Regions from separate parts of the Nonomuraea antimicrobica genome, predicted to be linked through region 1. Evidence: riboswitches for the same ligand, from Rfam matches in the RefSeq annotation. Region 1 holds a riboswitch; each other region holds the start of a gene.
What was found. A riboswitch is a leader RNA that binds a small molecule or an ion and turns the genes downstream of it on or off. The one in region 1 is predicted to bind cyclic di-AMP.
Positions count from the first base shown of each region.

Region 1 (3,199 bases):
GGGCCTTCTACGTGAACGTGCCCCTCGGGATCGCGCTGGTCGCCATCATCGTCTCGCGGCTGCCGCACCGGCCGGGCACCGGCGGCGGGCGGCCCGACTACGCCGGGATCGCGGTCTTCACCGTGGCCGTCAGCGCCCTGCTGCTGGGGCTGACGGAGAAGGGGCTCGACGGTCACACGTGGACCGACCTCCCCGTGGCCGGGCCGATCCTGCTGGCGCTCGCACTGCTGGCGGTCTTCGTGGCGGTGGAGCGGCGGGCGGCCAGTCCGATCATGCCGCTGGGGCTGTTCGCCAACCGCGGCTACACGCTCGTGAACGTGATCTCGTTCTGCACGGCCTTCAGCATGTACGCCGGGGTCGTCTTCCTGCCCCGCTACTTCCAGGAGGCGCTGGGGGCCGGTGCCACCGAGTCGGGCCTGCGGATCTACCCGATGATGCTGGGGATGGTGGCGGGCAGCGTGCTGATGGGCGCGCTCATGTCGCGGACCAGGAGGTACAAGCCGTGGCTGCTCGCGTCGCCGTTCCTGCTGGTAGCGGGCTCGCTGGCGTGCTCGGGGCTGGCGGTGGACAGCGGCGGTCTGGCGGTGGCGCTGTGGATGCTGCCGCTCGGGCTGGGCGTGGGGCCCATGTTGTCCGGGCTGACGGTGGTCGCGCAGCAGTCGGTCGAGCCCCAGTACATCGGCACCGCCTCGGCGAACCTGACCTTCTTCCGGCAGATCGGCGGCTCGGTGGCGCTGGCCGTCGGCGGCACGCTCTACACCTCGGAGGTCGCCGCGACCGCGCCCGTCCACGGTCTGGCCGCCGCGCACGCCTCCGCGGCCTCGGTGGTCATCCCGGCGCTCGGGGTGGCGGGCGCGGTGATCGCCCTGGTGGCGCTGGTGGCGCTGCCGAACAACCGGCTGCGTACGCCCGCCACGCCACAGTCCAAGGTCGAGGCCGGTTTCGCGTCGTGACCGGTGCCGTGCGAAGCTGTGACTTGTCCCCAATACCTTGGAGGTCCTCATGGCGGATACACCGGAGCCGGAAGTCAGCGAAACTCCCGAGGACGAGATGAAGCGCAAGTTCCGCGAGGCGCTGGAGCGCAAGCGCAACCAGCACGCGGGCTCGGGCGCGGGTGGCAGGGGCGGCGACCCATCGAAGATCCACGGGGCGCACGGTCCGGCTGCGAGTAAAAGATCGTTCAGGCGCAAGAGCGGCGGCTGAGGCTGGAATTCTCCGGGGGTACGGGATGCCGTGCCCCCTTTTTCTTCCCGGTCAAAGGTAGATCTTTTGTCCGATTCATGATGAAACGTTGGCAATGTCCGGTTCCGTCATTACAGTAATCGCCATTACCAGCCGGTGACCTAGTCCTTACCCAGAAGGGCAGCCGGCCGGCGCCGAATCCCGAACCCCCTCGGGAGCCGGGGAACCACCTCTTGGGGCGAATCCGGCCTGTGCCGGTAGGGCATCTCCACGCCCGAACCCGTCAGCTAACCCGGTAGGCGTGATGGAGAGGACATACCCCATGCACCAGCGCGTCGTACCCCCAGGCCGCTTGCTGACGGCCGCCAACTGAACGGCCCCCTTCCTCAGGTTCGCATCGTGCGCTCTGCGTAGTGAAACGCCCAGCGCTGTGCCCCGCTGCGCCGTTTTTCGGGCGCAACCTCCCTGTCCCCCCGTGAAGGGTGTTGCTGTTCCATGATTGCCTGTTTTGGTCTGCGTTCCCTCGCCATCCTCACCGCCCTCGCGGTCGGCGCGCTCGTCCTGGTCGGCACCGCCGCCCACGCCGACTCGGCCGACAACGAGAAGATCCTGCTCAAAGGCTCGACCACGGCCTCGTACTTCTGGGACGACTCCTCGGGCCGCGCCGGCGACACGGGCCTGCCCGCCAGTGGCAAACCGATGCAGAAGGGCCTGGCCGCGAGCCCGAGCTGGCCGCTCATGACCGAGGGCTACGTGGTCTACAAGGGCAAGAAGGCGCCCTTCTTCGTGGGCGACCGCGGGCCGGGCGAACCGTCGAACCGCGGGATCATGCTGGACCTCGACGCCAAGACGTTCGCCGACCTGACCGGCGGCAGCTTCAACTCCGACACCCTCGGCGTGGACGGCGTCGGCGGCCAGGGCCACATCGAGCTCGACTACGTGATCACCAAGTGGGGCGACGGGGTGGGCAAGAAGAACCACCCGGTGCCGTTCTCGACCGGCGCCTGGGCCGAGCGCGACAACAACCCGGCCACCCCTCCGGCCGACCAGGAGCCCCCGGCGGTCGACGGCGACGCGGACGGCGCGTCCGGTGACGGGGTGGAGAACCAGGGCGGTTCCGTGAGCACCGTGCTGGTGGCCGGCACCCTGACCGCCGCGGGCGCCGCGCTGCTCGGCAGCGACCGCCTCCGCCCCCTCCTCGTGCGCTGAGACTCCTTCCTCCGCGAGCACGGGCCTTGCTTTACGCCGCCCGGACCAGAATGACATTCTGGTCTCCGTGACGACCCGCGTAGCCGCGAACGGCATCGAAATCGCCTACGAGAGCTTCGGCTCTCCAGAAGGACGCCCGCTGCTCCTGATCATGGGGCTCGGCGCCCAGCTCATCCAGTGGGACGAAGCGCTCTGCGAACTCCTGGTGGAGCAGGGACACCACGTCGTACGGTTCGACAACCGCGACACGGGCCTGTCCACGCACCTGCACGACCTGGGCGTTCCCTCGGCGGGGGCGCCCGCGCCGTACCTGCTGGACGACCTGGCCGACGACACCGCCGCGCTCATGGACGCCCTCGGCCTGCCCGCCGCCCACGTGGTGGGGGCCTCGATGGGCGGCATGGTCGCCCAGACGCTGGCCATCCGGCACCCCGGGCGGGTGCTGACCCTGACCTCGATCATGTCCACGCCCGGCCCTTCCGTGGCCCCGCCCACCGAGGCCGCGGCGGCCGTCCTGACGGGCCGGCCGCCCGCCGACCGCGCGGCGGTGCTGGAGCAGGCCGTACGCACCTGGTCGACGATCGGCTCGCCCGGCTACGAGCTGGACCGGGAGAAGATCGTCGCGCGGGCCGGGCTGGCCTACGACCGCTGCTTCGACCCGGCGGGGACGGCGCGGCAACTGGCCGCCATCATGGCCTCGGGCGACCGTACGGAGCTGCTGGCCGGGGTACGGGTGCCCACGCTCGTGCTGCACGGGGAGGCCGACCCGCTCGTCCCGCCGGCCGGCGGCCGGGCCACGGCGGCGGCG
Region 1 is NZ_BAAAZP010000067.1:17,524-20,722, forward strand. Features, by position in the region: gene ABD844_RS16780 (MDR family MFS transporter) at 1-953, shown strand, start outside; gene ABD844_RS16785 (DUF5302 domain-containing protein) at 1,003-1,203, shown strand; cyclic di-AMP (ydaO/yuaA leader) riboswitch at 1,365-1,499, shown strand; gene ABD844_RS16790 (hypothetical protein) at 1,678-2,391, shown strand; gene ABD844_RS16795 (alpha/beta fold hydrolase) at 2,459-3,199, shown strand, end outside.

Region 2 (3,199 bases), on a different contig from region 1:
GACCGCGGCATCACGGTCGAGCTGGTGACCAGCTCCGAGAGCCCCGACTGGCGCAACGTGGTGACCGTGCGCGGCGTGCTCGCCGACGGGCGTACGGTCTCGGTGTCGGGCACGCTCTCCGGGCCTCGCCACATCACGAAGATCGTCGAGGTCAACGGCTACGAGATGGAGATCGAGCCGACGGCCCACCTGTGCTTCCTCACCTACACCGACCGTCCCGGCATCGTCGGCGTGGTCGGCCGGCTGCTCGGGGAGCACGGCATCAACATCGCGTCGATGCAGGTGGCCCGGGACGTCAAGGGCGGCAAGGCGCTCATCGCGCTGACCGTCGACTCCGCGATCCCCGCCGACATCGTCGAGCAGATCGTGACCGAGATCGGCGCCGAGAGCGGCCGATCGGTGGACCTGGAGGACTGACCTCCTTCTGTCCTTCCGTCCTGTCAGGGCCGTCACCCGATCCCGGGTGGCGGCCCTTTCTGTGTCTCATCATGCGAGATACTAGGACATCCAACGAGATGCCTCAGGTATTGTGGCTGTGATGCGCCAGGTTCTTGTACTCATTACCTGCCGCGGCGGGGCCTGTTAGGGCAGGTCGACGGCTCGCCGCGGAGATCGGCGCCGGTGTCGGCCAGTAAGTCCCTCAGTTAGACCCTCCGTCCGGTCCGTGACCCGGACCGCGAGATCGGGCTCGGTCGGATTCGCGACCGGAGTCCGGCTTCCCCTCCTTTGGAACGCATCCGCGAGAAGAGATGAGTCACATGTACGAAATGTATGCCTGGAACCGTGCCGAAGACCACGACGACGAGGCGGCCGAGGCCGTGCAGATCGCGCTGGACCGTCGCGACAACGGCGGCGCCCCCCAGAACTCCAGCCGGTAGGGCCCTGCCCCGTCCGTGCCGCTCCTGGTGACGCGGCGGCATGTCCGCACGTCAGGCCGGTGACAGGGGTACCGACACCTTCCCTCGTGGATACGTAGAGTGCTGATAGCGTCGCGCTTCGTATCCGTTCGAGGTGGAGGTTCCCCCATGTACGCTGCCCTGATCCGGCGCGCCGCCGCAGTCGCCCTGCCCGTCCTGGCCGGCGCGGCCCTGTTCGTCACCCCCGCCCACGCGCAGGCGGCCGAGCTGCACATCGTCAAGCACAACCTGCCCGCGGGCACCGCCGAGCGCTGGGTCCTGACGTGCCACCCCGACGACGGGACGCATCCCGACCCGTTCGCCGCCTGCGACCGGCTCCGCCGCATCGGCGGTGACCTGGAGCGGATCAGGTTCCGGCCCGACGTGCCCTGCCCGCGGATCTTCGACCCCGTCCGCGTCGAGATCAACGGCTGGTTCTACGGTCAGCACAAGCACTTCGACGAGCATTACCCCAACCCGTGCTTCGTGGAGAAGATCGCGAGCCCGATCGTGCCCTGACCGGGAGCGATCGCACCCGCGCCGGGGCCCTGATCGACGGGCCTGACCAGGGGTGAGGGAGCACGGGCGGCCCCGTCCGCGCACGGGGCCGCCCGTGGCTTTCCGCGCCGGCGGCCGGTCAGAGGGTGGCCGTGACGATGGCGTCGGCGGGGGTAGTGCGCTCTTCGACCACCTTCGCCCATTGGCGCACCCCCTTGGGGTCCGGCCGGACGGCGCCCACGAAGGCGGTTCTGCGCCAGTCCGAGAGCTTCTCCTCCTTCACCACGTCGCCCGAGTGCGGCGAGTGCACCATGTAGCCGGGCTTGGAGATCATCCCGACGTGGCCAAGGTCGCTGAAGAACACCAGGTCGCCGGGCTTGAGCTGGTCCCAGGAGATCTTCCTGGAGAACGCCGCGTACTGCTCGGTGGTGGTGCGCGGCAGTTCGATGCCGGCCGCCTCGTAGGCCCTGAGCATGAGTCCCGAGCAGTCGTAGCCGCTGTCGCTGGTGCCACCCCACACGTACGGGATGCCGCGCCTGTTCATGGCGAACTTGAGTGCCGTCTTCCAGGCGGGCTTCGGCGCGCTCTGCGCCCGGATGCGCTTGGTGTCCGTGACGGTCAGGGTGGTGGGGTCGTCGTCGGTGTCGGCTTTGGCCGTGTTGGCAGTGTCGGCAGTGTTGGCCGTGTTGTCCGTGTTGTCCGTGCGGGCCTGAGCTGCTGTGTCGGCCTGAGCTGCGGGGTCGGCCTGAGTGGCGGTGTCGTCCTGGGCCGTGGTGGCGGCCTGTGCTGCGGGGGTGGCCAGGATGAGTCCGGCGGCTCCCGCCGCCAGGACAATGGCGATGCGAGACAGAGCACTGTCCTTCCATGAGGCCGGCCGGGTTAGCTGACGGGCTCGGGCCTGGAAGACAGCCCTACGGCGGTGCCGATTCGCCCCTGGGGCTCACGTGGGTCCCCGGCTCCACGCAGCGGCTGCGTGGATTAGGCCCGACAAACACTAACGAAACGGTCAAGCAGTCGTAAACCCCCCAAAATCGGGCGTCCAGAAAATGAGATGCAGTGTTCGTCAGACGAGACGAGCCGGTAAGGTACCGCCATGGAGTCGCGTAACATCCGCCTGGCCGTCATCCCCGGGGATGGCATCGGCGCCGAGGTCGTCGCCGAAGGGCTCAAGGTCCTGGAAGCCGTGGGCACGAAGATCGAGGCCACGCACTACGACCTGGGGGCCGCACGCTATCACCGCACCGGCGAGACCCTCCCCGACGCGGTGCTCGACGAGCTACGCGGCTACGACGCGATCCTGCTCGGCGCCGTGGGCGACCCCAGCGTGCCGCCGGGCGTCCTCGAGCGTGACCTGCTGCTGCGGCTGCGGTTCGCGTTCGACCACTACGTCAATCTGCGGCCGGTCAAGCTCTTCCCCGGGGTGCGGACCCCGCTGGCCGGCGCCACGCCCGGCGACATCGACATGGTCGTCGTCCGTGAAGGCACCGAGGGTCTCTACGCCGGCACCGGCGGCGCGATGCGCCGCGGCACGCCGCACGAGATCGCCACCCAGGAGTCGCTCAACACCGCCTACGGCGTCGAGCGCGTGGTGCGTTACGCCTTCGAGAAGGCCCGGTCGCGCCCGCGCAAAAAGCTGACCCTCGTCCACAAGACGAACGTGCTCACCTTCGCCGGCGACCTGTGGCAGCGCACGGTCGACCGGGTGGCCGCCGAATACCCCGAGGTCACCACCGACTACTGCCACGTCGACGCGGCCTCGATGTTCTTCGTCACCCAGCCCGAGCGCTTCGACGTGGTCGTCACCG
Region 2 is NZ_BAAAZP010000090.1:155,046-158,244, forward strand. Features, by position in the region: gene serA (phosphoglycerate dehydrogenase) at 1-417, shown strand, start outside; gene ABD844_RS24700 (SSI family serine proteinase inhibitor) at 1,026-1,415, shown strand; gene ABD844_RS24705 (C40 family peptidase) at 1,534-1,938, opposite strand; cyclic di-AMP (ydaO/yuaA leader) riboswitch at 2,248-2,389, opposite strand; gene ABD844_RS24710 (3-isopropylmalate dehydrogenase) at 2,488-3,199, shown strand, end outside.
Region 2: linked by a shared signal. The riboswitch ahead of ABD844_RS24705 (C40 family peptidase) and the one ahead of ABD844_RS16790 (hypothetical protein) in region 1 are both predicted to bind cyclic di-AMP.

Region 3 (3,199 bases), on a different contig from region 1:
GGAGCCCCGATCGGGCCCACCGCGTTGCCCACCCCCAGGGCGCCGCCGAAGACGACGGCCAGCCCCAGCACGTACGAGCCCAGCTTGGTCGCGGTGTTCACCGGTTCGCCACCTCATAACCGGCCTCCTCCACCGCGGCGACGATCTTCGCCGGGTCGACGGAGCCGTCACTGTCCACGGTCAGCAGCCCGGTCGCCAGGTCGACCTCCACCTGGGTGACCCCGGCCACCTCGCCGACCTCCTCCTTGACCGAACTCACGCAGTGGCCGCAGGTCATGCCCTTGACGGTGTAGGTGGCGGTGGTGCTCATAGCGATCTCTCCTTCAATCCGGTCCGGTCAGGAACGTACGAGTCTGGCGATGGCGTCGGTGGCTTCCTTGACCTTGGCCTCCGCCTCCGGCCCGCCCTTCTGGGCGGCCTCGGCGACGCAGTGGGCCAGGTGCTCCTCCAGCAGCGACAGGGAGAACGACTTCAGCGCACTCGTCGCCGCCGACACCTGGGTGAGGATGTCGATGCAGTATTTGTCCTCGTCGACCATGCGCTGCAGGCCGCGAATCTGCCCCTCGACGCGGCGCAGGCGCAGCGCGTGGTCCTGCTTGTTGTGGCTGTATCCGGCCATGTCCACCTCTTTCCTCGGCCGCCGGAACAACACCATACCCCCCTATGGTATTCCGGGCAACCGCGGGCGGCCCCGAGGCCGGCGGCCCGCCTGCCGCGCCACGGGCGGAAAGGCGGGGAATTTTGCCCCTCAGAGGGCTTGCGCTTGCGCGAGCGGGAAACTTTACCCGGCCTCGAATCCGCGTACTGGCAGGGGTTTCTCGGCTCTGGGCGACATGGAAGGTTTTGCCCCACTTGCGGCCTGTTTAGGAAAATCTGTACTTTGTGAGCTGCGGTGCACCCGTTGACCCCCAGCTCATCGAGTCGTTACCGCGACGTTGACCGGACCGTACGCCGTCCAGGGCCTCCGCCCGATGACGACGCGCGGCCGCCGAATCCGCCACCCGCGGAACCGGGGACCCACCTTCTGGGGTGAATCGGACGCCGGCCCAGGCCGAGCCCGTAGGGCACTTCCAGTCCCGAACCCGTCAGCTAACCCGGTAGGCGGCATGGAAGCAAGGAGTCAATCCGCTCATGCTCAAGCCCTGGCTTGCCGCGATCACCAAGAAGAAACGCCCCGCCGAGCACTTCGCCCTGGCCGTCGGCGGCGCGATCCTGGCAGCGACCACCGCCATCACGGGCGTGGCCGGCGCGGCGCTCGCCTCGGCCAACGACCACGGCCCAGCCCACGCCTCCCAGCAGGAGAGCCGTCAGAGCACCGGCGAGGAGGCCGGGGCGCTCACCTACGGCCTGGACATCTCCAACTACGAGCCCCTCTACAACTGGGCCACCAGCTCCGCCCAGTTCGGCATCATCAAGGCCACCGAGGGCACGGACTTCCGCGACGCCTCGTTCGCCAGGCACTGGCGTGAGCTGGGCGACAAGGGCATCGTGCGCGGCGCGTACCACTACGGTCACCCCGCCCAGGACCCCATCGCCGAGGCCAACCACTTCCTGTCGGTGGTGAACTCCCAGCCCGCCAAGCGCGGCGACCTGCTGGTCCTGGACCTGGAGACGACCGACGGCAAGTCCGTCGCCGAGGTCAACGCCTGGGCCAAGACGTGGCTGTCGTACGTGAAGGCCAAGACCGGGGTCACCCCGATGTTCTACAGCGGCTGGAACTTCGCCGACGCCTACGGCAAGGGCCTTGAGCAGTATCCGCTCTGGGTCGCCCACTACAGCCGGGACAAGGGCGTGCTCGCCCCGCCTGCCGACTGGAAGTCCTGGACCATCCACCAGTACACCGACGTCCCCATCGACCAGAACGTCTCCGCGCTGACCCCCGACCAGTTGCGCGGCCTGGGCCGGGCCACGGCCTGACCGGGGATGGGCACACGCGGCCGTCGCCTCCATGGCGGCGGCCGCTCCCGTCTGCCCGGGGGCGGCCTCAGTCGCCCTCGGACGGGGTGAGGAAGTCCTGGAGCTCGCGGTGCCTGAACTGGTAGGTGGCGCCGCTGACGCGCAGCAGCCGGGCCTCGCAGGCCCAGTCGAGGAACGTCCACAGCCTCAGCGGGAGCAGGCCGCGCGCGGCCGCGACGACCAGCCCGATCATGGTACGGGACCAGGCGATCGCGCCGAAGGCCAGGCCGAACGTCACACCGCCGACGAGCGCGCACACCAGCGACGCGACGACGTCCTGGTTCATGACGAAGACGAGGAAGGCGGCGACGCCGCCGGTGAGCCCGAAGGCCACTCCGATCATGGGGTTGCGGTGCAGGGCCTCTCTCGGGTGGGCCAGCTCCGTGTCCTCGCTCCAGCCGCCCGTGGCGATCTTGAAGGCCACCCCGAGCGCGAAGGCCAGGGTGAAGGCCCCCACGACCTCCGCGGCCAGGGATACGGGACCCGCACCCGCGAGGCGCAGCGGCGGCAGCCCCGTGAGCGCGCCGCACAGTCCGAAGCCCAGCAGCGTGACCGGCTCGGCGCGGACCGCCTCGGCGACGGTCATGCGCTCGGCCCCGTACCGCGCGGCGGCGGTCAGGCCGATGACCGCCCCGAGCACCGCTCCCCCGATCGCGCCCGCGACCACGGCGAAGACCGGCCCGAAGACCCTGCCCTCGGTCAGCGCGAGCCCGGCCAAGCCGCAGAGCGCCCCTGAGGGGCCGCCCGCCAGGGCGCCGAGCAGACCGCCGATCACGCGCCGCCTGCGCGGGACGTCGCCGCGCCCGCCGGCGGCGGACGGCCACGGCGACAGCGACAGGCCGGTGGCGATGGCCACCCAGCCCGCCATGAGCGCCAACGTGAGCCCTTGCCCCGCGTCGGGCCGGCCACGCAGGTCACCGGGGCCGTCGACGGCCGAACCCGCCCAGAACGCCAGCATGGCGACGACCGCGAAGAGCACGCAGCACAGGCAGTGCAGCGCCCGGACCCGGCCGCGCCCGCCGATCGGCCACAGCAGGTGCGGGACGAGGTCGATCGGCGTCAGTCCTGGCGGCGCCCGGTCCTTCCCCGCGGTGTAGGCGGCCTGCCAGCGCAGGTGGGAGGCCAGGTTCACCAGCCAGGACCGCACCTGTTCCGGCCGGTACGGGGTGCCGTTCGCGGTGCGCGGGGTGAGTTTCGTGGCCGCGGGGACGTACGCGCAGAGCAGCCTGCGGGCGATCCGCGC
Region 3 is NZ_BAAAZP010000007.1:14,389-17,587, forward strand. Features, by position in the region: gene ABD844_RS02105 (hypothetical protein) at 1-101, opposite strand, end outside; gene ABD844_RS02110 (heavy-metal-associated domain-containing protein) at 98-310, opposite strand; gene ABD844_RS02115 (metal-sensitive transcriptional regulator) at 338-619, opposite strand; cyclic di-AMP (ydaO/yuaA leader) riboswitch at 977-1,119, shown strand; gene ABD844_RS02120 (glycoside hydrolase family 25 protein) at 1,132-1,917, shown strand; gene ABD844_RS02125 (NACHT domain-containing protein) at 1,985-3,199, opposite strand, start outside.
Region 3: linked by a shared signal. The riboswitch ahead of ABD844_RS02120 (glycoside hydrolase family 25 protein) and the one ahead of ABD844_RS16790 (hypothetical protein) in region 1 are both predicted to bind cyclic di-AMP.

Region 4 (3,199 bases), on a different contig from region 1:
CCTTGTCGGCCAGCGTGCGCTTGGCGCGGACGACGCGCTGCGCCACGGTGGGCTCCGAGACCAGGAACGCCCGCGCGATCTCGTCGGTGGTCAGGCCGCCGAGCACGCGCAGGGTCAGCGCCACCCGCGCCTCCATCGACAGGGCGGGGTGGCAGGCCGTGAACACCAGCCGCAGCAGGTCGTCCTCGATCTCGTCGATCTCGGGAAGCTCGTCCTCCAGGTCGATGCGGTGGCCGAGCTCGACGAGGTTGCGCTGGAGGCGTTCGTTCCTGCGGATGAGGTCGATGGCGCGGCGCTTGGAGACCGTCATCAGCCAGGCGCCGGGGTTGCGCGGCACGCCGGACTCCGGCCACTGCTCCAGCGCGGCGACCAGGGCGTCCTGTGCCAGCTCCTCGGCGAGGCCGACGTCGCGCACCAGCCCGGCGAGCCCGGCGATGAGCCGGGCCGCCTCGATCCGCCAGACCGCCTCGATGGTGCGATGGGTGTCGGAAGCCGTCACCGGCCCATGAGACCAGCCCCGCCCCTCCCGCCGCAACCCGCTGCCGCGCGCCAGAGCCGGAGCGCCCGAGCCGGAGGCCGGTGCCGGAGGGACGGCGCCGAAGGGGTGGTGCCGGTGGGACGGCACTGAAGGGTGGTGCCGATGGGACGGCGCTGAAGGGCGGCGTCGGTGGGACGGGTCACGCGTCGGGGGTGTCCACGCGCAGGCGCTCGCGCAGCGCCTCCTCGCGCTCGCGCTCGTCCACGGGCATCGAGTCGTCCGGTACGTCCGAGGCGTCGAACACCTGCCACACGTCCAGCCCCACCCCCTCGTGCCCCGGCGGCACCGGCACGCGCAGGGCCCACTCGACGGCCTCCTCCCGCGACTTGACCTGGATCAGCCAGAACCCGGCGATCAGCTCCTTGGCCTCCGTGAACGGCCCGTCGATCACGCTGGCCCGGCCCTCGCTGTAGGCAATCTGGGCGCCGTGCGAGCTGGGGTAGAGGCCCTCGGCCGCGAGCAGCACCCCGGCCTTGGCCAGGGACTCGTTGTAGGCGTGCATGTTGTCCACGAGCTCCTGGCTGGGCAGCGTCCCGGCCTCCGTCTCGGCGTTGGCCTTGCCCACGATCATGAACTTCATCGGTGTCGTCTCCTTCGGGGCGAGTGGCGGCCCCGGTGGCCGTCCTCGTCGACGCGTCGAACGGCCGGGCCGCGGATCGACACTACGCCGTCAAGTCGTCGTGGGGTCGTGCGCGGGAACGCGACGAGCGCGCGGCCCGGGACGGGGCCGCGCGCTCGGCGGAGGGGGTAGCGGGGAGTGGAAGGCGCAGATGGTGCGTCAGGCGGCGTAGTCGGGGTAGCCGTAGCCGACGACCTGCGACTTCGGACGGACGCGCTCCTCCACCTTGCCGTTGCCGGTGTTGCCCTCGACGGTGGAGATGGTGCCGTCCTGGTTGTCCTTCAGCACGAAGCCGACGTGCTGGATGTCGTTCAGCGCCTTGCTGCCCCCCCAGGAGAAGAACACCACAGCGCCGGGCTTCGGGACGGTGCCGAAGCGGTTGTTGGCCGCGAACCACTTGGCGTGGGTCACGGTGTAGGCGTCCCAGCCGATCTGCCGGCGGGCGCCGGTCTGGTCGCCGACCCAGGAGACGAACATCGCGCACCAGGCGGCGTTCAGGTACGCGGTGCGGTTGCCGCCGTCACGGGCGATGGTCTCGGCGGCTCGCTGCGAGTCGGCGTACCACTGCTGGTACTTGGTGCCGCCGCCGTAGACGTTCTCGGAGGTGCCGATCTGGGACTTGGCCAGGGCCAGGACCTGCTCGGCGGTGACGTTGACCTTGTTCTCGCTCTCCGCGCCGTCCTTGTGGGCGGCGACGGCGGCGTCCGGGTGCCTGGCTCCGGTGGCCGTGGCGACGCCTATCGCGGAGTCGGCGCTGGCCGTGACGGCGTGGGAGCCGAGGGCCGTGGCGATGACGGTCGCGCCGACGAACGTGCTGACGAGGGCGCGGACCAGAGGGCTCTTCGAGGTATCGGTAATACGGTGCTTGGCCATCGAGGGGGTTACTCCTTGCTTCCATGCCGCTTACCGGGTTAGCTGACGGGTTCGGACGTGGAAGCTGCCCTACGGCACCGAAGTGCCGATTCACCCCAAGGAACGTGGGTCCCCGGTTCCGCCCGCAGGCGGATTCAGCGGTCACAGGACGATCCTGTGATCTGTCGTGCGATGGTCGACACAGCCGGACAAACCGGTCATATGCCTCAAGTAGTCATATAAGGTAATGCATGAGGCAAGGGGATGACAAACCCCTAAACGCGATGTCAGTCCAGTTGTCTCCGCGCGGCGGCCAGAAGCCCCATCATGGCAAGGGATTCGTCGAGGGGCATGATCGAGGATTCGGTCTTTCCCTCGGCCACCGCGGCGCGGACCTCGCGCAGCTCACCGGCGTATCCGTTGTCGGCGGGATCGAGCACCAGCTCCTCCGGCTCCATGCCGGGCCCGGTGAGCAGGATCCGCTGGGGCGCCCAGAACGGCGCCGCGATGTCCGCCCGCATCGATGTTCCGACAACGCCGGCCTGGTTCGGGTAATTCCCCAGCAGCGACGACGCCACGAGCGCGTGCCGTCCCCCGGGGTAGAGCAGGAGCCCGGCCACCTCCGCGTCCACCCCGGACGGGGCCAGCGAGCCGGTGACGCGCAGCTCGGAGGGCGCGCCCAGGAGCAACTGGGCCAGGCCGAACGGGTAGATCCCCAGGTCGAGCAGGGCGCCGCCGCCCAGCTCCGGCGCCCACAGCCGGTGCGCGGGGTCGTACGGCGCGGCGAAGCCGAACGTGGCCTGCACCGAACGGATCTCGCCGAAGCGCGGGTCGGCCGCGATCTGCTGGATGAGGGGGTTGAACCTCATCCACATCGCCTCCATCAGGAACACGCCCGCCTCGCGCGCCAGGCGTACCATCTTCGCCGCGTCGTCCACGGTCGCGGCCAGCGGCTTCTCGCACAGCACGGCCTTGCCCGCGGCGATGGCCGCCTCGGCCACCTCCAGGTGCTGCGCGTGCGGCGTGGCCACGTAGACGGCGTCCACGGCCGGGTCGGCGCACAGCTCTGCGTAGGAGCCGTAGGCCGACTCCGCGCCCAGCGTCGAGGCCAGGTCCTGCGCCCTGGTCAGGTCTCTGGATCCGACGGCGGCCACCCGCATACCGGGCTCCGCCACGATCGCCGCGCCCAC
Region 4 is NZ_BAAAZP010000109.1:6,552-9,750, forward strand. Features, by position in the region: gene ABD844_RS31290 (RNA polymerase sigma factor) at 1-499, opposite strand, end outside; gene ABD844_RS31295 (YciI family protein) at 678-1,118, opposite strand; gene ABD844_RS31300 (CHAP domain-containing protein) at 1,317-2,030, opposite strand; cyclic di-AMP (ydaO/yuaA leader) riboswitch at 2,043-2,180, opposite strand; gene ABD844_RS31305 (Gfo/Idh/MocA family protein) at 2,297-3,199, opposite strand, start outside.
Region 4: linked by a shared signal. The riboswitch ahead of ABD844_RS31300 (CHAP domain-containing protein) and the one ahead of ABD844_RS16790 (hypothetical protein) in region 1 are both predicted to bind cyclic di-AMP.